3 regions of the Streptomyces sp. Je 1-4 4N24 genome follow, and region 1 is predicted to be linked to each of the others. Evidence: predicted binding sites of a transcription regulator. Region 1 holds the regulator's gene; each other region holds the start of a gene.
The links. Region 1 encodes HrcA, which represses chaperone genes, less so after heat shock. Its sites were predicted from a motif close to TTNGCACTCNGNNNNNCNGAGTGCNAA; they were not measured.
Positions count from the first base shown of each region.

Region 1 (7,785 bases):
CCCTGCGCCGTCTTCTCGCAGCGGATCACGGCGCCGCAGAAACCCGAGGTGACCTCCTCGACGACCAGATCGGGCTCTGCGGGCACCTCGGGTGCGGGCCGCTGCTTCTTCCAGGACGGGGTGAGGTCGGGGCTGTAGTGCCTGTTCTGCATCGGGTGGGGCCTGTTCTCTGCGGGTGGTCGGTGTTTCGGCCGGCGGGGGGCCGGGGGGCGCCCCCCCCGGGGGGGTGCAGTCAGGGCGGGGTGCGATCGGGGCCGTAGCGCCTGCTCTGCATGGGGGCCTGTCCGTGGGTGAGCGGGCGGTGGTCAGGAGGGGGCGACGCCGAAGCGGGCGGCGAGGGCGTCCCGTTGGGCGCGGACGAAGCGGGCGTCCACCACGGCGCCGTGGCCGGGCACATACCGTGCGTCCTCGCCGCCGAGGGCCAGCAGCCGGTCCAGTGCGCCGGGCCACCGCTGCGGCAGCGCGTCCGGGCCCGCCTGGGGTTCGCCGGACTCCTCGACCAGATCGCCGCAGAAGACGATCTCCGGGGACCCTCCCCGGCCCGGTACCAGGACCGCCAGATCGTGGGCCGTGTGACCGGGGCCGACGTTGGCGAGCAGCACCTGCCGGTCGCCGAGCTCCACGGTCAGCTGGTCGTGGACGTGGTGGTGCGGGGCGACCAGCAGATCGGCGGCCTCGGCGGCGGCGTCCCGGCCGACGCCGTGCCGCATCGCGTCGTGCCGCAGTACGTCCTTGCCGCGGCGCAGCAGCTCGCCCAGCCCGGCCGCGCCGAAGACCTCGACGCCCGCGAAGGCGGCGGTGCCCAGCACATGATCGAAATGCGGGTGGGTGAGCGCGACATGCGTCACTCCGCGGCCCAGCACCCCGCGGATCGCACGCCGCAGATCCGCGCCGTCGCGCAGGGTCGCGCCGGTGTCGACGATCATGACGCCGGTGGTTCCCGCGATCACCCCGATCGTCTCGTCCCACCCCGGCATACGGCGTCTGGCGACACCGTCACCGAGCTGTTCCCAACCGGCCTCTTCCCAAGCAGTGTGCATACCGAGACGCTAGCGCCATCGCGATAGCGTTGCCCGACAGATCGGCCGAACACGGTCATCGGGCGGGTGCCGTGCGCGGCTGCCCTTGCCGTGTGCGTGCTACTCGGCCGTACACTGGCTCCGGGTCTGGCACTCGGCCCGTGTGAGTGCCAGGAGAGTCGATACGGCGGACGGCCGGACAGGAGGTGCGCGGGATGCTCAGTGAACGCAGGCTCGAAGTGCTGCGCGCCATCGTCCAGGACTATGTGGGGACGGAGGAGCCGGTCGGCTCCAAGGCCCTCACCGAACGCCATCAGCTCGGCGTCTCCCCGGCCACCGTCCGCAACGACATGGCGGTCCTGGAGGACGAGGGCTTCATCGCCCAGCCGCACACGAGTGCCGGGCGGATCCCGACCGACAAGGGCTACCGCCTGTTCGTCGACAAGCTGGCCGGTGTGAAGCCGCTGTCCAGCCCGGAGCGGCGGGCGATCCAGAATTTCCTGGACGGCGCCGTCGATCTCGACGACGTGGTGGGCCGCACGGTCCGGCTGCTGGCGCAGCTGACCCGGCAGGTCGCGGTCGTGCAGTACCCGTCCCTGACCCGGTCCACCGTCCGGCACGTCGAGCTGCTGGCGCTGGCCCCGGCCCGGCTGATGCTGGTGCTGATCACGGACACCGGGCGGGTCGAGCAGCGGCTGATCGACTGCCAGGCACCGTTCGGCGAGACCTCGCTGGCGGATCTGCGGGCCCGGCTCAACAGCCGGGTCGTGGGGCGCCGGTTCGCGGATGTGCCGCAGTTGGTGCAGGATCTCCCGGAGTCCTTCGAGCAGGACGACCGCGGCACGGTCTCGACAGTGCTGTCGGTGTTGCTGGAGACTTTGGTGGAGGAGACCGAAGAGCGGCTGATGATCGGCGGTACCGCCAATCTCACGCGCTTCGGGCACGATTTCCCGCTGACCATCCGGCCGGTGCTGGAGGCACTTGAGGAGCATGTGGTGATGCTCAAGCTGCTCGGCGAGGCCAAGGACTCGGGCATGACCGTACGCATCGGGCATGAGAATGCCCACGAAGGCCTGGCGTCCACATCGGTCGTCACGGTCGGCTACGGTTCGGGCGACGAGGCAGTCGCCAAACTCGGCGTGGTCGGACCGACCCGCATGGACTACCCCGGAACGATGGGAGCGGTACGCGCAGTGGCACGTTACGTCGGACAAATCCTCGCGGAGTCGTAAGTGGCCACGGATTACTACTCGGTCCTCGGCATCGGCCGTGACGCCTCGCAGGACCAGATCAAGAAGGCCTTCCGCCGGCTGGCGCGCGAGCTGCACCCGGATGTGAACCCGGATCCCAAGACCCAGGAGCGGTTCAAGGAGATCAACGCCGCTTACGAGGTCCTCTCGGATCCGCAGAAGAAGCAGGTCTACGACCTCGGCGGCGACCCCCTCTCGCAGGCGGGCGGCGGCCAGGGCGCGGGCGGCTTCGGCGCGGGCTTCGGCAACTTCTCCGACATCATGGACGCGTTCTTCGGCACCGCGTCGCAGCGCGGGCCGCGCTCGCGCACCCGCCGTGGCCAGGACGCCATGATCCGGCTCGATGTCGAGCTGAACGAAGCGGCCTTCGGCACGACCAAGGACATCCAGGTCGACACCGCCGTCGTCTGTACGACGTGCAGCGGTGAGGGCGCGGCGCCGGGCACCTCGGCGCAGACCTGTGACATGTGCCGCGGCCGCGGTGAGGTCTCGCAGGTCACCCGGTCGTTCCTGGGCCAGGTCATGACCTCGCGGCCCTGCCCGCAGTGCCAGGGCTTCGGCACGGTCGTCCCGACGCCGTGCCACGAGTGCGCGGGCGACGGACGTATCCGCTCCCGCCGCACGCTGACCGTCAAGATCCCGGCCGGTGTCGACAACGGCACCCGCATCCAGCTCGCGGGCGAGGGTGAGGTCGGCCCCGGCGGCGGCCCCGCCGGCGACCTCTACGTGGAGATCCACGAGCTGCCGCACGCGGTCTTCCAGCGGCGCGGCGACGATCTGCACTGCACGGTCACCATCCCGATGACAGCGGCGGCGCTGGGCACGAAGTGCCCGCTGGAGACGCTGGACGGGGTGGAGGAGATCGATGTCCGGCCCGGTACCCAGTCCGGCCAGTCGATCCCGCTGCACCAGCGCGGTGTGACCCATCTGCGCGGCGGTGGCCGCGGCGACCTCATCGTCCATGTCGAGGTACAGACACCTTCCAAGCTCGACCCCGAGCAGGAGGAGGTGCTGCGGCGGCTGGCCAAGCTCCGCGGCGAGGAGCGGCCCACGGGGCAGTTCCAGCCGGGGCAGCAGGGGTTGTTCTCGCGTCTGAAGGATGCGTTCAACGGGCGATAGCCCAGGTCGGCCCGGGGTCCGCGGAGCTGCCGCGGACCCCCGCGGCAGCCGCCTCCCCGGTTCGGAGCGAGGGGGTGGGCGTGACACGATGTGCTCATGCCCACTGCACTGACCGATCTCTGCCGCTACCCGATCGTGCAGGCCCCGATGGCGGGAGGCGGCTCCGGACCCGAGCTGGCCGCCGCCGTCTGCGGCGCCGGCGGTCTCGGCTTCCTCGCCGCCGGCTACAAAACCGCCGACGGCATGTACCAGGAGATCAAACAGCTGCGGTCGCTGACCGACCGGCCCTTCGGCGTCAACCTCTTCATGCCGCAGCCCTCCCTGGCCGACGGCTCCGTCGTCGAGGTCTACCGCGAACAGCTCGCCGGCGAGGTCACCTGGTACGAGACCGATCTCGGTGACACCGACGGGCCCATCGACGACGGCTACGAGGCCAAGCTCGCGATACTGCGCGAGGACCCGGTGCCGGTGGTGTCCTTCACCTTCGGCTGCCCCTCGCGCGCCGTCCTGGACGCGTTCGCCAAGGTCGGTACGTACACCGTCGTCACGGTCACCACCGCTGCCGAGGCGCAGGCCGCGCAGTGGTCGGGTGCGGACGCGGTGTGTGTGCAGGGCGTGGAGGCCGGCGGCCACCAGGGCACCCACCGGGACGATCCGCATGCGGACGGGACCGGCGCGGGGCTGGGGCTGCTGGCGGCGCTCGGCCAGGTCCGGGAGGCCGTGCAGATTCCGATGATCGCCGCGGGCGGGCTGATGCGCGGGGCGCAGATCGCGGCGGTGCTGGCCGCCGGAGCGAGCATGGCGCAGCTGGGCACCGCCTTCCTCGCCACCCCCGAGTCGGGCGCCAACCCGCTGCACAAGCAGGCCCTGACCAACCCCCTGTTCACGCATACGGAGTTGACCCGGGCGTTCTCCGGGCGGCCGGCCCGCGGGCTGGTCAACCGCTTCATGCGCGAGCACGGCCCGTACGCACCGGCCGCCTACCCGGCCGTCCACTACCTCACCTCCACCGTGCGCAAGGCCGCGGCCAAGGCGGGCGACGCCCAGGGCATGAACCTGTGGGCGGGGCAGGGGCACCGGCTGGCGCGGGAGCTGCCCGCCCGGCAGCTGGTGGAGGTGCTGGCGGCCGAACTGGACGCGGCACGCGCCACGTTGAACTTTCCCGCCACCGGCAGTGCCTCATGACCGCGCCGGTCTTCCTCGTCGAGTCCCTCGCGGGTGCACGGGCCGGCGGCACGCTGACCCTGGACGGTCCCGAGGGCCGGCACGCGGTCTCGGTGCGCCGGCTGCGGGCCGGCGAGGAGGTCGTGCTGACGGACGGGCACGGCACCGGCGCGTACGGCACGGTCACCGCCGTCGAGGGCAAGGACAGGCTCACCGTCGCGGTCGCCGAGCTGCGCACCGAGGACCCGCCCCGCCCCACGATCACCGTCGTCCAGGCACTCCCCAAGGGGGACCGCGGTGAGCTGGCCGTCGAGACGATGACCGAGACCGGGGTGGACGCCATCGTGCCCTGGCCCGCGGCGCGTTGCGTCACCCAGTGGAAGGGTGAGCGGGCCGCCAAGGCGCTGGGCAAATGGCGCGCCACCGCCCGCGAGGCGGGCAAGCAGTCGCGCCGGCTGACCTTCCCCGAGGTCGCGGACCCGCTGACGACCAAGCAGGTGGCCGCGCTGCTCGCCGACGCCGACTTCGCGGCCGTCCTCCACGAGGAGGGCAGCACGCCGCTCGCAACGGCCGAACTCCCCGCCGAGGGACGGATCGTGCTGGTCGTCGGCCCGGAAGGCGGTGTCTCCCCGGAGGAGCTCACCACCTTCGCCGAGGCCGGCGCCAAGCCGTACCGCCTGGGGACGACCGTCCTGCGCACCTCCACGGCAGGCACCGCGGCCACCGCGCTGCTGCTGGGGCGGACGGGGCGGTGGAGCTGAGGCTTTGCCTCGGGCCCACGTTTTTGTCTGACCCGCCGTGGGTGTTGCTCGCCGTTTGTGGCCCGCTGCGCGGTGCCCCCGCCGTGCGTTGCGCTTTGCCTTCGGCCCACGTTGTCGGCCGTCCCGCCGTGGGTGTTGCTCGCCGTTGCGCCTGGCGGCGGGCCGGTCCGCTGCGCTTTGCCTTCGGCCCCGCCCCACGTTTCGGCTGGCCCGCCGTGGCGGTTGTTCGCCGTTGCGCCTGGCGGCGGGCGGGGGCCGCTGCGCGGGGCTGTCGGGGTGCGGTGACGGGCCTCCGCGGGTGGGGTGCCGGACTGCTGCGCTTTACGTCCGGCACCCCACCCGCTCCGGCCCGTCCCCTCCCGTTGGGGGAGGGGGAAAGGCCGGTGGGGCTTTACCTAGGTGGTCCGGTGCGCCTTGCCGGTGGCGGAGAAACGGGCTGCTGCTCCCGGCGCTCAGGCCGGGGGGCGCACGATCGCGGCCGCCGTCGCGAACAGCTCCGTGAGGGTGCCGGCGAAGGTCGGCAGCAGCTGGAGACAGACGGCCCAGGCCTCGGGGTCGCTGCCCAGATGTTCCGCGGTCAGCGCGGTCGCCCGGGTCCGCAGCTCCTGCCGGTCCACCTGCCGGACCGCCCGCTGGTTTGCCTGCCGGTCCGAGGAGTTGAGCAGGCGGAGGAGGTGGGACAGGCCCTGGCGCGCGGGGGCGGCATGGGTCAGGAGGTCCTCCGGGGTGAGCGTGCCGCGCCGGAGGGCGAGCTGGGGCCACGAGAGGTTGGAGCGGCCGAGCTCCGGGGTGTTCGACAGCAGCGCCAGCAGCAGCTCGCGTGGGCAGTCCGCGAGCTCCGCGAGGTCCTTGGCCGTACTGGGGGCCAGCGTGCCGGAGCGGTGCGCCGCGATCAGCTCGGGCCAGGGGAGGGGTATGCCTTCGCCGGTGAGCTTGTGCGCCTGGTCACCGTCATAGCCCGGTGCCCTGTTGAGGAACGCCAGCAGCTTCGCCGGGTCCTCCTCCGCGGCCAGGCGGGCGCGCAGCCGGTCCAGCCCGTCGGGGACGTCGAGGAGCTTCTCGGTCTGCCGGCGGAGGGTGAGCGGGAGGCGGTCCATCGCCAGGATCTCGCGCACCGCGTCCGGGCCGCCGCGCTCCCACACGGCCACCAGCAGCCGCAGCCGGGCCGCCGGTATCCGGAGCTTCAGCCGCCCGACGATCGTGCGGGCCACGCCCAGGTCGCCGGAATTAAGGCCGGCGATGAGCCAGTGGCGGTGGTGGCTGAGGTGGGCCTCCCGCAGGACATGGAGCAGCTCCTCGGGGACGGCACGGGTACCGCCGCCGCGCAGCCGCCCGGCGAGCATCCGCTCCCGCTCCCGCTGGTCGATACCGCGGTGGAAGAACAGGTTGGCGTCCACCTGCGGTTCGTCGAGGTCGAGGAGGTACGCCAGCTTTTCGGGGGAGAGAGCCGTGGTGGCGGCCTGCGCGGCCTGTGCAGACACCCCGTGGGCGGCGACCACCGCGTCCCGGACGGCCGGCGCCGGATCGCCGTACACCAGGAGATGCTGCACGGCCCGCGGGTCGAAGTGCGGTACGACGGCGATCTGCGCCTCCTCGGAGGCGCACTGGAACAGGCTCAGGAACGCGGCCCGGGAGGCCTCGGGGGGAGTGGCGGGGAACACCGCCTCCAAAGGGCGCGGCCAGGTGGTGCTGCGCTTCTTGGCGGGGCCGGCCGAGGCGGCGTCGTCGATCAGCTCGGCGACGCCGCCCCGCGCCCGGCCCATCCGGGCGTAGCACGTCAGCCAGTTGACCGGGTCCGTGCCGAGCCGGTCGAGGAGTCCTGCGAGGGCCTTGCGGGTCGGCTCGTGGTCGTACGGCAGCGCGTTCAGCACCTCCGTCGCCGGGCCCACTTCCGCCAGCACGCGCTCCACCGGCAGCCGGCCCGTACGGATGCCGCGCCCCAGGACCTCGTCGAAGGGCACCTTGCCCGCCGCCGCCTCGGGCCCCACCAGCGCCTCGAAGGGCAGCTCGACGGCGGCCTGCGAGGTGCTCCAGGGGTCGGCGCGGAAGCACTCCATGACGAGGTCGTCAGGGCAGCCTTCCCACCGGGTGAGCTGCGACAGGCGGTTGCCGCTCTGCCGGCCGCGGCCGCTCGTCCAACCCGTCTCGAAGGGCAGGCGGGCGTGCTCGCGCCGAACGAGTTCCCAGTCGAGGGCGGCGGGCTTCGCGACCGCGCCGGCGCCGTCACGGACCATCAGCAGGGCCCGCAGCGCGGCGGGGTCCGTCCATTCCCCGGCCGGGCGCCGCTCCCGCAGGAACGCCTCCGGGTCGGCGTCGGCCGCGGCCGCCCGCATCACCTCCAGCAGCTCCGGGCGTCCGAGGTCGAAGTCCGGGGCCCGCTCGACCCCGTCGGCGAACGCCAGCAGCCCTTCACCGCCGGCGAGTTGGACCAGGGCGACACAGGCGTCGAGGGCGGCCGGCAGCGGGAGGAAC
Region 1 covers NZ_CP110836.1:6,182,461-6,190,245, forward strand. Annotated here, with positions in the region: gene SLV14N_RS26910 (DUF3097 domain-containing protein) at 1-152, opposite strand, end outside; gene SLV14N_RS26915 (MBL fold metallo-hydrolase) at 306-1,040, opposite strand; gene hrcA (heat-inducible transcriptional repressor HrcA) at 1,235-2,251, shown strand; gene dnaJ (molecular chaperone DnaJ) at 2,252-3,388, shown strand; gene SLV14N_RS26930 (nitronate monooxygenase) at 3,485-4,573, shown strand; gene SLV14N_RS26935 (16S rRNA (uracil(1498)-N(3))-methyltransferase) at 4,570-5,313, shown strand; gene SLV14N_RS26940 (hypothetical protein) at 5,766-7,785, opposite strand, start outside.

Region 2 (7,785 bases), 2.4 Mb from region 1:
ACCCCGTACCCCTGGAAGGCAGAACCATGAGCGTCAAGGTCCGCATCCCCACCATCCTCCGCACGTACACCGGTGGCCAGGCCGAGGTCCCCGCCGAGGGCGCGACCCTCTCCGAGGTGATCGCCGACCTGGAGCAGAACCACCAGGGCATCGCGGCCCGTGTGCTGGACGACGCCGGCAAGCTGCGCCGCTTCGTGAACGTGTACGTCAACGACGACGATGTGCGCTTCGAGCAGGGCCTGGAGACGCCCACCCCGGACGGCGCCGGCATCTCGATCATCCCGGCCGTGGCCGGCGGCTGCTGATTTGCGCCAACTCTTCTCCTGCATGACCGGAATTGCCCCGTCCGCCAGAAAGCGGACGGGGCAATTCCGTGTTGTGAAAGGAGATACCATTGGGGTGATCCCCCTCCGGATATCACCGTGAGCGTGCCGAACGCATATGTGTTCGCGGTCAGTTGTGTCCAAAGTGTGGGCGGTATTTGTCGCCTAGGTGCGCTATGCCCGGCCCGACTTGCCCTGGAGAACCAGGATTTCGCCGCATATTGCCGATTCTCCGGCGCCAGATTTCTCGTCCGATTGACCTGTTGCTCTGGGCATCTGTGCAGATACATTCAGCGGCGGTCGACGCGTTCCGGCGCACACCCCACGGGCCTTTCGCGGGGTGAGGTCTGACCCGGGTCCGCGGAGTGCGGTCCTGCGCAAGGGCCAGTAATAGGGGAGTTAGGCATGGCTCAGGGCACCGTCAAGTGGTTCAACGCGGAGAAGGGGTACGGCTTCATCGCGGTCGACGGTGGTGCGGATGTTTTCGTCCACTACAGCGCGATCCAGATGGACGGCTACCGCACCCTTGAGGAGGGTCAGCGAGTCGAGTTCGAGATCTCGCAGGGCCAGAAGGGGCCGCAGGCGGACATGGTCCGGGTGGCCGGCTGAGGCGCCGACCAACTGCTGCGTGAGGAAGGCCCGTACCCCTGAGGGGGGTACGGGCCTTCGACTGTGCGCCCCCCCGGTCGGCCGCCTTCTGTTGTCAGCCGGGTGGGCGGGGCGCCCTCCGGGCGCTTGCACTCGCACCCCACGAGTGCTAATCATTGGCGTTAGCACTCTCCCAGTGAGAGTGACAAGAAGGACCGGGTCGGTGAGGCCCGCAGACCGCGTGGGGCAAGGAACCACACAGGTCTGCAGGTCGTCCGTCGCGGGCGCCAGCGCGGTCCGGAGCAATCCACCCCAGTCCGGGAGGACCACTTCACATGGCCAAGATCATCGCGTTCGACGAGGAGGCACGGCGCGGTCTCGAGCGCGGGATGAACCAGCTCGCCGACGCCGTCAAGGTCACCCTCGGCCCCAAGGGCCGCAACGTCGTCCTCGAGAAGAAGTGGGGCGCCCCCACGATCACCAACGATGGTGTTTCCATCGCCAAGGAGATCGAGCTCGAGGACCCGTACGAGAAGATCGGCGCCGAGCTGGTCAAGGAGGTCGCGAAGAAGACGGACGACGTCGCCGGTGACGGCACGACGACCGCGACCGTCCTGGCCCAGGCTCTGGTCCGCGAGGGCCTGCGCAACGTCGCCGCCGGCGCCAACCCGATGGCCCTCAAGCGCGGTATCGAGCGTGCCGTCGAGGCCGTCTCCGCCGCCCTGCTGGAGCAGGCCAAGGACGTGGAGACCAAGGAGCAGATCGCTTCGACCGCCTCCATCTCCGCCGCTGACACCCAGATCGGCGAGCTGATCGCCGAGGCCATGGACAAGGTCGGCAAGGAAGGCGTCATCACCGTCGAGGAGTCCCAGACCTTCGGTCTGGAGCTGGAGCTCACCGAGGGTATGCGCTTCGACAAGGGCTACATCTCGGCGTACTTCGCCACCGACATGGAGCGTATGGAGGCGTCGCTCGACGACCCCTACATCCTCATCGTCAACTCCAAGATCGGCAGCGTGAAGGACCTGCTGCCGCTCCTGGAGAAGGTCATGCAGTCCGGCAAGCCGCTGCTGATCATCGCCGAGGACGTCGAGGGCGAGGCCCTGTCGACCCTGGTCGTCAACAAGATCCGTGGCACCTTCAAGTCCGTCGCCGTCAAGGCCCCGGGCTTCGGTGACCGCCGCAAGGCCATGCTCGGCGACATCGCCATCCTCACCGGTGGCACCGTCATCTCCGAGGAGGTCGGCCTCAAGCTGGAGAACGCCGGTCTCGAACTGCTCGGCCGCGCCCGCAAGGTCGTCATCACCAAGGACGAGACCACCATCGTCGACGGTGCCGGCGACAGCGAGCAGGTCCAGGGCCGCGTCAACCAGATCCGTGCCGAGATCGAGAACAGCGACTCGGACTACGACCGCGAGAAGCTCCAGGAGCGTCTGGCGAAGCTGGCCGGCGGCGTGGCCGTCATCAAGGCCGGTGCCGCCACCGAGGTCGAGCTCAAGGAGCGCAAGCACCGCATCGAGGACGCCGTTCGCAACGCGAAGGCGGCCGTCGAGGAGGGCATCGTCGCCGGTGGTGGCGTCGCCCTGCTCCAGGCTTCCTCGGTCTTCGAGAAGCTGGACCTCGACGGTGACGAGGCGACCGGCGCCAACGCCGTGAAGCTCGCCCTGGAGGCCCCGCTCAAGCAGATCTCCGTCAACGGCGGCCTTGAGGGCGGCGTCGTGGTGGAGAAGGTGCGCAACCTGGCCGTCGGCCACGGTCTGAACGCCGCGACCGGCGAGTACGTCGACATGATCGCCGAAGGCATCATCGACCCCGCCAAGGTCACCCGCTCCGCGCTGCAGAACGCCGCCTCCATCGCGGCGCTCTTCCTCACCACCGAGGCCGTCATCGCCGACAAGCCGGAGAAGGCCGCCGCGGCGGGCGCTCCGGGCGGCATGCCGGGCGGTGACATGGACTTCTGATCCTCTGGATCGGAACGCTGATCCTCCCGGATCACACGTCCACACGTACGTCGGGGCGGCACCCTCTTCCCAGGGGTGCCGCCCCGGCGGCGTTTTTCCGGGTGGCCCGTGCCGTCTCCGTCGGGCGTGCCCGCATCGTCTCCGCCGGGCGGCGTACGGGATTTACCGCGCCGGCCCGGGGGGCAGGCCGTAGAGGGGCCATGCCCATGCGAACCACGGTTCGTACGGGGGCGGTCGGGGCCGATGGCCGGTCGGCGGCTGAGCACCTTCACGGGGGAACGGAATCCGAATCCGTTGCGCGCGGGGCGCGAGGGGAAGCGCGATCAGGGGTGCCGCGCCCGGCCCTTGCGACGGATGAAGCAGCCCCCGACGCACAGGCCCCCGCTCACCGCCAGCAGGACGGCGCCGACCAGGGTGGCCGGTCCCGGCGGGGGGTCGAGATCCACGTCCAGCGTGCTCTCGTAGGCGAACTGGACCACCTGGGGGACGTGCGGCCCGGACGGCTGCGGCGGCACGTACGGCGGTGGCGCCTCGCCCCGGAGCAGCAGCGTCACCCCGGCGGCGGCGAGTACGAGGGCGGTGCCCGCCACGAGCAGCCGGGCGCGCCACGGGCGGCGTAATCGGATCCCCATGCGCCGACCCTACTGCGCCCCGCCGGTACGGAAACCGGCCCGGCCGCGCCCCGCCACCCACACCTCTACTTCACGCCACGGTCACCACTTCACTACAACCCTCCCCGTGCCTCACAGGTCTCTTGGGCGCCAACTGCCGTACGGGCACGGGGAGAACACCTCCTGCGGCCCACGGCGGTCCGGCCCCTCATTCAGCCGGGTTGCCCCGCGCATCCCGCAGGCAGCAGGAGAGTCCCGCATGCCCAAGCACCTCCGTACGACCCTGGCCACGGCGGCCGCGACCGCGCTGGCGGCCGGGTTGCTGACGGCCGCCACCGGCACCGCCTCCGCCGCGGACCGCGCCGCGCCGGCCGCCAACGGCCGCCAGGGCGACTTCAACGGCGACGGCTACCGCGATCTCGCCGTGGCCGCGCCGGCCGCGACCGTCGACGGGAAGAAGTCCGCCGGTGCCGTCACCGTGCTCTACGGTTCGGCGCACGGCGTGGACGCCTCCCGGCACACCACGGTGAGCCAGAACTCCCCGGGCGTGCCCGGCGCGGCCGAGGCCGGCGACCTCTTCGGCGGCAGCCTCGCCGCCGGTGACTTCAACTCCGACGGCTTCGCCGACCTCGCCGTCGCGGCCCCGCACGAGGATGTCGCGGGCGACGCCGACGGCGGCACCCTCCAGATCCTGTGGGGCGCATCCGGCGGCCTCTCCGGAAAGGGCAGCGCCACGCTCGCCGACCCGGCCCCCACCAAGCACGACCGCTTCGGCGCCGCGCTGGCCGCCGGCGATTTCGACCGCGACGGCAAGGACGACCTGGCGGTCGGCACCTCCTCCGCCACGCTGCACGTCTTCAAGGGCGGTATCAGCAAGGCCGCGAAGCCCGGCGCCCACACGGCCCTCGCCCTGCCCATCATCGGCGAGGCCACCAACGGCATTCTCCAGCTGACCTCCGGTGAGGTCACCGGGCAGGGCTACACCGACCTGGTCGTCAGCGCCTACGACCGGAAAGAGCCCCACTTCAGCACCAATTACTACCTGCCCGGCACCCCGGCCGGCCTCTCCGGCGCCCGCGTGACGCGCCTGCCCGGCGGCTTCATCACCGCCATCGGCGATGTCAACGGCGACGGCTTCGGCGACCTCGTCACCGGTATGACCTTCGACGACGGGATCCCCGGCAGTACCAAGGGCGGCAAGGTCACTGTCATCCGCGGTTCGGCGGGCGGTCCGCGCGTGGACCTCACCGACACCATCACCCAGGAGTCCGGCGCGATACCCGGCAGCTCCGAGAAGGGCGACAAGTTCGGCTTCGAGGTCACCCTCGGCGACATCAACGGCGACGGCCTGCAGGATCTTGCCATCGGTGCCGCGTACGAGACCCTCGACGGTGCGAGCAAGGCCGGTGCGGTGACCGTGCTGCGCGGCTCCCGCTCCGGTATCGACACCGCGCACCACATCCAGTACTTCCACCAGAACACCCCGGGCGTCCCCGGCGCCAACGAGAAGGACGACCTCTTCGGCGGCGAGGTCTTCCTCTCCGACCTCAACGGCGACAAGAAGGCCGACCTGACCGTGGGCGCCATCTACGAGGACGGCGGCAACGGCGCACTCACCACCCTCCCCTCGGACGGCACCCGCCTCACCACCACCGGCTCCCGCTTCCTCTCCCCGCCCGCAGCTGGCATCTCCACCGCGGGCGCCCCGCAGTTGGGCAGCATCATGGCGGGGTAAGGGGCGGCATGTTGGATGAGCGATGGCGTCGGTTGTCAGCTGCCTATCGCTGACTGGATTGCCTCGTACGGATGCTTTTACGGGTGCGGATTTGAGTTGGGGGTGGCTCTGCCGGGCGGCGTTTATGAGGTCGGCATCAGGGCGCCCAAAGCAGGTGCGCTGATCTCAGGGATCGCCACTTCGAATTCGGTGACGGTGACGGGGTGGGGTGGGGTGGGGTGGGGTGGGGTGAAAAGCTCGATGTGGCGCGCTGCTTATCCAACTGAGAGGGAAATTCCGGGGTCGGGGGTAGGAGGGTTGGGGGAGGTCTTCTCCAGGGGCTGGATTTCCCGCGAAGTTGAGTTCGGGCGGCAGGTCTTCGGGGCTACTGGGGGCTTACGGCCGGCCCGCCAGGCCCGTTGTTGCTGCCGGAAGCCCTGCTCGACGTTGTGTCGGTAGTCGTCCGGGGGGAGGCGTGTCCGAGTTCGCCCAGTGATTTCCCTGAGCGGCGGACTGAAGAAGCGGCCGGATCTGCTTTCCACGGAGGAGACTTCGTTTCCCTCTCATCTTTCCAACTGTTGATGCCCCGTCAGTAGCTTTTGTCTGCCGTCACTGGATGTGTGCGAGTTGGGGCAGAGGGTGGTGGGATGGGGGGGCGGTGGACACCCTTGGTCGGCAATATCTGACCTTTTGTCTCGGCTCATGGGTTGTGGGCCCATGGGTTGCGGGCTGATGAGTTTTTGTGGAATTCAGGGGGCTCCCAGGCCGGCCGGTGTTCCGGGTGCGGTGGCGCTTCCCGCCGTTGTCGGGGCGGGCTCTGCGGCTGCGGGGGTGGGGGCGCTGTCAGGGGCTGCGTGCAGCTCCGCCCGCATCTGCTTGCTGAGGCCGAAGAAGTAGGTGGCGAGGAAGCCGGCGAGGTAGCCGACGGCCAGGCCCAGGGCGTAGACGGTGAGTGTGGTGGCCAGGGTGTGGTTGCCCTTGACCAGGGGGAACAGGGCCCAGCCGGAGGGGCCGATGGCGGTGGAGCCGACGGCGTCGCCGAGTTGGTTGAAGAAGCCGACGAAGGCGCCGCCGCATGCGCCGCCCAGGCAGGCGGTGATGAAGGGGCGGCCCAGGGGGAGTGAGACGCCGTAGATCAGGGGCTCGCCGACGCCCAAGAAGCCTGCGGGAAGGGCCGACTTGATGGTTCTGCGGATCGAGCGGTTGCGGGGGAGGCGGAGGTAGACGGCGATCGCGGCGCCGACCTGGCCCGCTCCGGCCATGGCGAGGATCGGGAGCAGGACCGTGTAGCCCTGCTGCTCGATGAGGGTGGTGTGCAGAGGGATGAGCGCCTGGTGGAGCCCCAGCATGACGAGGGGGAGGAAGAGGCCGCCCAGGATGAAGCCGGCGAATGCGCCGCCGTGGGCCAGCAGCCAGTTGGCGCACATGCCGATGGCGGTGGCGGCCTCGCCCGCGACGAGCATCAGGCCGAAGAGGGTGACCAGGCCCGTGACCAGGACCGTAAGGGTGGGAGTGAGCAGGACGTCCAGCGCCTCGGGGACGGCTTTACGGCACCACTTCTCCACCTGGACGGCGAGCAGCGCCGCGGCCAGTGCGCCGAGGACGCCGCCCTGGCCGGGGGAGAGGTGCTGGCCGAAGGCGGCGATATGGGTGACGCCGGGGAAGACGATGACCGCGGCGACCGCGCCGCCGAGGATGGGTGTGCCGCCGAACTCCTTGGCGGTGTTGTAGCCGACGAAGACGGCGATGAGGGACATGAAGCCGGAGGCCATGGCGGCCAGGGCGGGGACGACCGAGGGCAGCCATCCGAGGTTGGTCAGCAGGCCGTTGATGCCGGCGATGATGCCGCAGCCGATCAGGGCCGGGATCAGCGGGACGAAGATATTGGCGATCTGGCGGAGGAACAGCTTCACCGGGGTGGCGTTCCGGGACTTCTGCCGGGCCTTGAGGGCGGCGCCGTGGGCGGCCAGTTCCTCGGCGGTGGGGGTGACGGGTGAGGTGGGCGGTGGCTGGGTGGCGGCGGGTGGGGTGGGGGCCGGTTCGGATTCCGGTGTGGTGGTCTTGGGGGTGAGGGGTGGGCCGGCGGGTTCTGGCTCAGTGGTGGGTGCCGTGGCACGGGACTGGGTCACCAGGCGCTCGAATTCGGGGGTGACCCGGGCGACCGTCCCGGGGCCCAGCACGATCTGGTACGTGTCGTCCTCGACCACGCCCATGACCGCCGGCAGTGCCTTGAGGGCTTCGTCCTGGACCAGGGAGCGGTCCTGGATGCCGAGGCGGAGCCGGGTCATGCAGTGGGTGATGGAGGTGAGGTTTCCGGCGCCGCCGACGAGAGGGAGGATCGCGGCAGCGGTGGCGCGGTTCTTGTCTTCGGGCATATGCGGTGCCTTGCTGTGCGGACAAACGAGGGTCGGGGGTCGGGGGCGGGTCGTACGGGGGTGTGGTGGGCGGGCAGTGGTGGGGGCTCAGTGGTCCTCGGCCGCCTGGAGGGCCACGCGGAGATGGCCGTCGGCGGCGTCCAGGAGGCGGGCGGCGGTGGGGGCGTCGACTTCGCCGAGGATGGTGAGGATGGCGTTCTTCACCTCGCCGTC
Region 2 covers NZ_CP110836.1:3,734,069-3,741,853, reverse strand. Annotated here, with positions in the region: gene SLV14N_RS15945 (MoaD/ThiS family protein) at 27-305, shown strand; gene SLV14N_RS15940 (cold-shock protein) at 729-932, shown strand; gene groL (chaperonin GroEL) at 1,247-2,872, shown strand; gene SLV14N_RS15930 (hypothetical protein) at 3,196-3,504, opposite strand; gene SLV14N_RS15925 (FG-GAP-like repeat-containing protein) at 3,743-5,218, shown strand; gene SLV14N_RS15920 (PTS transporter subunit EIIC) at 5,947-7,572, opposite strand; gene murQ (N-acetylmuramic acid 6-phosphate etherase) at 7,660-7,785, opposite strand, start outside.
Region 2: groL (chaperonin GroEL) is a predicted target of HrcA. The motif match lies at 1,094-1,120, and genes of this name have one in related genera.

Region 3 (7,785 bases), 940 kb from region 1:
GAGAAGCGACTGCATGAGCAGGCCACCGAGTTGCACGACCGGCACGGCATCGAGGCGGAGGTGCTGAGCGCCGATCTGGCCACCGAGGAGGGCATCGCCGCCGTCGAGGCCCGGCTCGCGGACACCAGGCACCCGGTGGACATGCTGGTGAACAACGCCGGCTTCGGCAACAAGGGCGAGTACCTCGAAGTCCCCATGGCCGACGAGCTGACGATGCTCAAGGTGCACTGTGAGGCGGTGCTGCGGCTGACCACGGCCGGGGTGCGCGGGATGCGGGACCGGCGCCGGGGTGCGGTGGTCAATGTGGCGTCGGTGGCGGCGTTCGTGCCGCGCGGCACCTACGGCGCGAGCAAGGCGTGGGTCGTGCAGTTCACCCAGGGCGCGGCGCGCGATCTGGCGGGGAGCGGCGTGCGGTTGATGGCGCTGTGCCCGGGGTTCGTACGGACCGAGTTCCACCAGCGCGCCGGGATGGGGACGGACAACATCCCCGGGTGGATGTGGCTGGACGCGGACAAGCTGGTCGACGCCGCGATGAAGGACCTGACGCGGGGGAAGTCGCTCTCCATTCCCGACCCGCGGTACAAGGCGCTGATGGGCGCCGTGAAGCTGGCGCCCCGTGGCGTGCTGAGCGGGCTGACGTCCCGTACCGGCCGGAAGTACGGGCCCCGCTGACGCCTGGTCACTTCGCCTCTTGCCGGGTGCGGTGCCGTGGTGGTGCCATGGCCGTGGCGTGCGGGGCGGGGCTGTGGGGTGCGGGAAAGCCGGCGCCCCCACAGGCCCGTCCCGGCGAAACGGCACAGGACACGCAACGACGCGCATCGACGGGAAGGGACGGGAAGCGACGGGAAGCGACGGGAAGGGACGGGAAGGGACGGGACGGCGACGAGCGCCGACGCGCCCCGGCGAAGGAGGTCCGTTGAGCACGAGGCACCCCACCTCCGACAGTCCCCCCGGGCCTGGGGGAATGCCGCCGGTCCGGCCCAGCGTGCTGCTGTCGATGGGCCCGGGTGTCGCCGAGCGGCTCCTGGACGGCCGCCACCACACCCGCCTCGCGGCCCTCGCCCGTACCGACCCGAGCCTCGTCGCCCACGATCTGGCCGACCCCGCCCCCGGGATCGCCGCCGCCCTCGCCGACGCCGAGGTGCTGCTCACCTGCTGGGGCGCACCGCCCCTGACCGGCCGGGTCCTGGCCGCGGCCCCCCGGCTGCGGGCCGTCGTCCACGCGGCCGGATCGGTCAAGCACCACCTCACCGACGCCTGCTGGGACCGCGGTATCGCCGTCACCTCGGCCGCCGCCGCCAACGCCCTCCCGGTCGCCGAGTACACCCTCGCCGCGGTTCTCTTCGCCAACAAGCGCGTCCTGCACTCCGCCCACCGCTACCGCGGCCTGCGGGCACCCCATGACTGGCCGCACGAACTCGCCGGGGCCGGCAACTACCGCCGCACCGTCGGCGTCATCGGCGCCTCCCGCATCGGCCGTCGCGTCATCGAGCTGCTGCGCCCGTTCGACCTGCGCGTCCTGTTGTACGACCCGTACGTGGACACCGCCGAGGCCGCCCGGCTCGGCGTGACCACGGTCCCCCTCGACGCCCTCTGCGCCGAGAGCGACATCGTCACGGTGCACGCCCCGCAGCTGCCCGCCACCCGCCATCTGCTCGGCGCCCGCGAACTGGGCCTGATGCCCGACGGCGCGACCCTGATCAACACCGCCCGCGGCTCGCTGGTCGACGGGACGGCCCTGCTCCCCGAGCTGGTGACCGGCCGGCTGCATGCCGTCCTCGATGTGACCGAGCCCGAACTCCCGCCCCCCGGCTCGCCGTTGTACGACCTGCCGAACGTGCTGCTGACCCCGCATGTGGCGGGGTCGCTGGGCACCGAACTCCACCGACTGGCCGACCACGCCCTCGACGAACTCGAACGCTACGGCCAGGGCCGTCCGTTCCTCACCCCCGTACGGCCGGAGGATCTGCACCGCTCGGCATGAGTCGGGCAGACCCCTGCCCGGCGCGGGTGGGTGCCGTACTCCCGTCCCCGCCGGAAAACCCGAAGACCCGGCCCCCGCAGCAGCGGGAACCGGGTCTCAGGTGAAGCAGGCCGATGAAACGCGTCAGCCGGGGCGACGGCTCACATCAGCGAGCGCGGCGCTCAGGTCAGTGCGCGTGGCCGTGACCGTGACCGGCCTCCGGCTCCTCCTCCGCGGGCTTCTCGACGACCAGGGTCTCGGTCGTCAGGAGCAGCGAAGCGATCGACGCGGCGTTCTCCAGGGCGGAGCGGGTGACCTTGACCGGGTCGATGACGCCGGCCTTGACCAGGTCGCCGTACTCGCCGGTGGCGGCGTTGAAGCCGTTGCCCTTGTCCTGCTCGGCGACCTTCGCGGTGATGACGTAGCCCTCGAGGCCGGCGTTCTCCGCGATCCAGCGCAGCGGCTCGACGACGGCGCGGCGGACGACGGCGACACCGGTGGCCTCGTCACCCTCCTTGCCGAGGGAGCCCTCCAGCACCTTGCCGGCGTGGACCAGCGCGGAGCCACCACCGGAGACGATGCCCTCCTCGACCGCGGCGCGGGTCGCGGAGATGGCGTCCTCCAGACGGTGCTTCTTCTCCTTGAGCTCGACCTCGGTGGCCGCACCCACGCGGATGACGCAGACGCCACCGGCGAGCTTGGCGAGGCGCTCTTGGAGCTTCTCGCGGTCCCAGTCCGAGTCGGTGGTCTCGATCTCGGCCTTGATCTGGGCCACCCGGCCGGTGACGTCCTCGGCCTTGCCGCCACCGTCGACGATGGTGGTGTCGTCCTTGGTGACGGTCACGCGGCGGGCGGTGCCGAGCACGTCCAGACCGGCCTGGTCGAGCTTGAGGCCGACCTCCTCGGCGATGACGGTGGCACCGGTGAGGGTGGCCATGTCGCCGAGCATCGCCTTGCGGCGGTCACCGAAGCCGGGGGCCTTGACGGCCACGGCGTTGAAGGTGCCACGGATCTTGTTGACGACGAGGGTCGACAGGGCCTCGCCCTCGACGTCCTCGGCGATGATCAGCAGCGGCTTGGAGGCACCGGCCTGGATGACCTTCTCCAGCAGCGGCAGCAGGTCCTGGATCGAGGCGATCTTGCCCTGGTGGATCAGGATGTACGGGTCCTCGAGGACGGCCTCCATCCGCTCCTGGTCGGTGACCATGTACGGCGAGAGGTAGCCCTTGTCGAAGGCCATGCCCTCGGTGAAGTCCAGCTCCAGACCGAAGGTGTTGGACTCCTCGACGGTGATGACACCGTCCTTGCCGACCTTGTCCATCGCCTCGGCGATGAGCTCGCCGACCTGCTTGTCCTGCGCGGACAGGCCGGCCACGGCGGCGATGTCGGACTTGTCGTCGATCGGACGGGCGGTCGCGAGGAGCTCGTCGGACACGGCCTTGACGGCGGCGTCGATGCCCTTCTTCAGGGCGGCGGGGGAGGCGCCGGCGGCGACGTTGCGCAGACCCTCGCGGACCAGCGCCTGGGCCAGCACGGTGGCGGTGGTGGTGCCGTCACCCGCGATGTCGTTGGTCTTGGTCGCCACCTCCTTGACGAGCTGGGCGCCCAGGTTCTCGTACGGGTCGTCGACCTCGACCTCACGCGCGATGGTGACACCGTCGTTGGTGATCGTCGGCGCGCCGAACTTCTTGTCGATGACGACGTTGCGGCCCTTGGGGCCGATCGTCACCTTGACGGTGTCGGCAAGCTTGTTGACGCCGCGCTCAAGGGCGCGACGGGCGTCCTCGTCGAACTTCAGGATCTTCGCCATCGGTTGCTTCAAGTCCTCTCATTGCGATCCTCGGCCACGGCGTGGGGACCGCTGTCGCTCAAACGAACTGCGCCCCTGCCCCGGGTTGTTTAGACGCGGGAACCAGGGGCGCAGATCACAGCAAAACTGGGTGACTTACTTCTCGACGATCGCGAGAACGTCGCGAGCCGAGAGAACGAGGTAGTCCTCGTTGTTGTACTTCACCTCGGTGCCGCCGTACTTGCTGTAGAGCACGACGTCGCCGACCTTCACGTCGAGCTCGACGCGCTTGCCGTCCTCGACCCGGCCCGGGCCCACGGCCAGGACGACGCCCTCCTGGGGCTTCTCCTTGGCGGTGTCCGGAATGACCAGGCCCGAGGCCGTGGTCTGCTCGGCGTCGAGCGGCTGGACCACAATGCGGTCCTCAAGCGGCTTGATGGCAACCTTGGAGCTGGTGGTCGTCACGATCCGACCTCCCCCTTCGGAGATCTCACGGGGTTAACTGTCTGAGGTGGCGACCAGGTGGATCCGTCGTCGCGGGTGCCGGACCTGCCCGTCGCTGTGTCTGGCACTCCCCACTGGAGAGTGCCAACGCTGAGACTATGACGCGGTTAGCACTCGGTCAAGCGGAGTGCCAGCGCGGCGGGGGGCTCTTCCCCCGCCGCGGTTGACCGGCCGTACGGAGCCGGGGGTGGCGGCCGTACGGAGCCGGGGTTCCGCGGCCGCCCGCATTCGGCGATCATGGGCATCCCTCGCGGGGGCGGGGCGGGTGACGAGGCATCCATCGGGCAGCTTCCCGCCAAATCGGACACACCTACTCCTGGCCTCGCAACCACGCCACCGGCTGCCTCGTCTACCTCCCCGACTGCCGGGCCGACGAACCGGACCCGTTCCCGGCCGGCCGGCGGCCTCGACGAATGGCGGAGGAATCCCGTGTGTGCAGCGACCAGAGTTCCCCGGAGGGCCAGGGTCCCGGAGAGCGATGTCGAACGCACCATGACGTTTGCCGCGCTGGCCCAGGCACCGGACCGGCGGAGAACCGAGGCACGGCTGCTCGCCCTCGTCGTCCTGATCGCGGTCTTCGGCTACACCTACACCGGTCTGTCGATGAGCGGCCGACTGCCCGGCGGGCTGGCCGTCTTCACCGTCACCATGCTGCTCATGGCGCTGCTCCCGCATCTGGTCCTGCGCCGCTTCGCGCCCCGGGCCGATCCGCTGATCCTGCCGGTGGCCACCCTGCTGACCGGGATCGGGCTGGTGCTGCTGCACCGCCTGGACATCACCTATGCGCAGACGCCCCGGCTGAAGACCGCCGCGGCGGCCAACGGCCAGCTGGTGTGGACGGCGATCGGAGTGGCGGTCTGCATCGCCATCCTCCTGATACTGCGCGACCACCGCATCCTGCAGCGCTACATCTATCTGACGATGGTGATCGCACTGGTGCTGCTGATGGCACCGGCCTTCTTCGGCGCCGATATGTACGGCGCCAAGCGCTGGATCCTGCTGGGGCCCCTGTCGCTGCAGCCCGGTGAGTTCGTGAAGATCATGATCTCGGTGTTCTTCGCGGGCTATCTCACCGTCAACCGCGATGCGCTGGCGCTGGCCGGACGCCGCGCCCTGGGCATCCAGCTGCCCCCGGGGCGGCAGCTCGCACCGATCTTCACGATCTGGGCGATCAGCCTGCTGGTGCTGATCTTCGAACGGGACCTCGGCACTTCGCTGATCTTCTTCGGCGTCTTCGTGATCATGCTCTACATGGCCACCGACCGCACCAGTTGGGTGGTGTGCGGTCTGCTGATGGCCACGGTCGGCGCGGCCGTGGTCGGCTCCCTCGAACCGCATGTCCACGGCCGGGTCACCGCCTGGCTGGACCCCATGCGGGCGTTCACCAAGGCCGGCCAGGCGGAGCACATGTCCGACCAGCTCGGACAGGCGCTGCTCAGCTTCGGCAGCGGCGGCATCAGCGGCAGCGGCCTGGGCCAGGGCCACCCCGAGCTGATCGGCTTCGCCGGCAACAGCGACTTCATCCTCACCACCGTCGGCGAAGAGCTGGGACTGGCCGGGGTGATGGCCGTGATCATGCTGTACGTGCTGCTGGCGCAGCGTGGCCTGCGGGTGGGGCTGAGCGCCCGCGACCCCTTCGGCAAGCTGCTCGCCGTCGGGCTGTCCGGAGCGCTGCTGCTCCAGGTCTTCGTCGTCTCCGGCGGCGTCACCGGCCTGATCCCCCTCACCGGCAAGGCCCTCCCGTTCCTCGCCAAGGGGGGCTCCTCCCTGGTCGCGAACTGGGTGATGGTCGCCCTCCTCCTACGGATCAGCGACCACGCGCAACGCCGGCGTGAGCCGGCTTGATTTCTTCCCACGTTTTCGGCTGTCCCGCCGTGGGTGTTGCTCGCCGTTGCGCCTGGCGGCGAGCCGGTCCGCTGCGCTTGGCCTCGGCCCCACGTTTTCGGCTGTCCCGCCGTTGCTCCCCCACTGCCTGAAGGGCGTGGGAGGTACCCCCACGCGGCGGGCCGGGTCCGCTGCGCGGGGCTGTCGGGGTGCGGTGACGAGCCTGCGCGGGTGGGTGTCCGGACTGCTTCGCTTTACGTCCGGACACCCACCCGCTCCGGCCCGTCCCCTCCCGTGGGGGGATGGAAAAGCGGTTGGTGGGGTGATCGTCGGTGGTCATGTGCTCCTCGCGAAGCAGGAGTGAAAGTGCCGTCTGCGGACGCCCGCCCCCACTCACCGTCACTGACTCCTCCCACGGGAGGGGACGGGCCGGAGGGGCCTGGTGTGTGGACGTAAAGCGAAGCAGTCCACACACCAGGCCCCGGAGGCCCGTCACCGCACCCGACAACCACCCAGCCCGCCGCCGGCGCAACGGCGAGCAACACCCACGGCGGGAGGGCCGAAAACGTGGGAGGACAATGACACCGTGAACGCGCTCGACACTTTTTCCACCCTGCTCACCCCGGAGGGCCAGGCCCTGCTGGCCGAATTGCGGGACCACGATCCGGCGGATGAGCTGGCGGCAGCCACCCGGCTGCGGCGGGAGCACCCCGCGGAGCTCGTTTCCGCGGCGCTCGGGCAGGCGCGGCTCCGGCAGCGGGCGGTGGCGAAGTTCGGGGCGGACGCCTGGCGGATGTACTTCACGCCGAACGGCGTCGAGCAGTCCACCCGCGCCACGGTCGCCACCCACCGCGCCACCCGCCTCGCCGCGCTGGGCGTCCGTACGCTGGCCGACCTGTGCTGCGGCATCGGCGGTGACGCGCTCGCCCTGGCGCGGGCCGGGATCCGGGTACTGGCCGTCGACCGTGACCCGTTGGCCTGTGCGGCGGCGCGGGCCAACGCCGAGGCGCTGGGGCTCGCGGAGCTGATCGAGGTGCGCTGCGCGGATGTGACGGAGGTGGACGTCGCCGGGTATGACGCGGTGTTCGTGGATCCGGCGCGGCGCAGCAAGGCGCGGGGCGGCCGGATTTTCGACCCCGAGGCGTATGCGCCGCCGCTGTCCTGGGCCGTCGAGGCGGCCCGTAAGGCACCGGTCGCGGCGTTGAAGATCGCGCCGGGGGTGCCGCACGAGGCGCTGCCCGAGGATGCCGAGACGGAGTGGATCTCGGACGGGGGCGACGTCAAGGAGGCCGTGGTGTGGTTCGGGACGGGTGAGGGCGGCGCGCCCCGGCCGGTGCCCGGCGGCCGCCGCGCCACCCTGCTTCCCGCCGGGGACTCCCTACTCGGCACCGGGCTGCCGGACCCGGCCGCCGGCGACGACGCGCCGCACGCGCCGGTCGGCCCGGTCGGTGACTGGCTGTACGAGCCGGACGGGGCGGTGATCCGGGCCCATCTCGTCGCGGATGTGGCCCGGCAGGTCGGCGGGCGGCTGATCGACCCGACGATCGCCTACATCACCGCGGACCGGCTGACCGCGACGCCGTACGCGACCGCCTATGCGATCACCGATGTGCTGCCGTTCCACGTCAAGAAGCTCAAGGCGCTGCTGCGGGAGCGCGAGGTCGGTATCGCGGTGATCAAGAAGCGGGGCTCCGCGGTCGAGCCC
Region 3 covers NZ_CP110836.1:5,246,602-5,254,386, reverse strand. Annotated here, with positions in the region: gene SLV14N_RS23100 (SDR family oxidoreductase) at 1-672, shown strand, start outside; gene SLV14N_RS23095 (hydroxyacid dehydrogenase) at 965-1,984, shown strand; gene groL (chaperonin GroEL) at 2,151-3,773, opposite strand; gene groES (co-chaperone GroES) at 3,909-4,217, opposite strand; gene SLV14N_RS23080 (FtsW/RodA/SpoVE family cell cycle protein) at 4,749-6,101, shown strand; gene SLV14N_RS23075 (class I SAM-dependent methyltransferase) at 6,667-7,785, shown strand, end outside.
Region 3: groES (co-chaperone GroES) is a predicted target of HrcA. The motif match lies at 4,364-4,390, and genes of this name have one in related genera.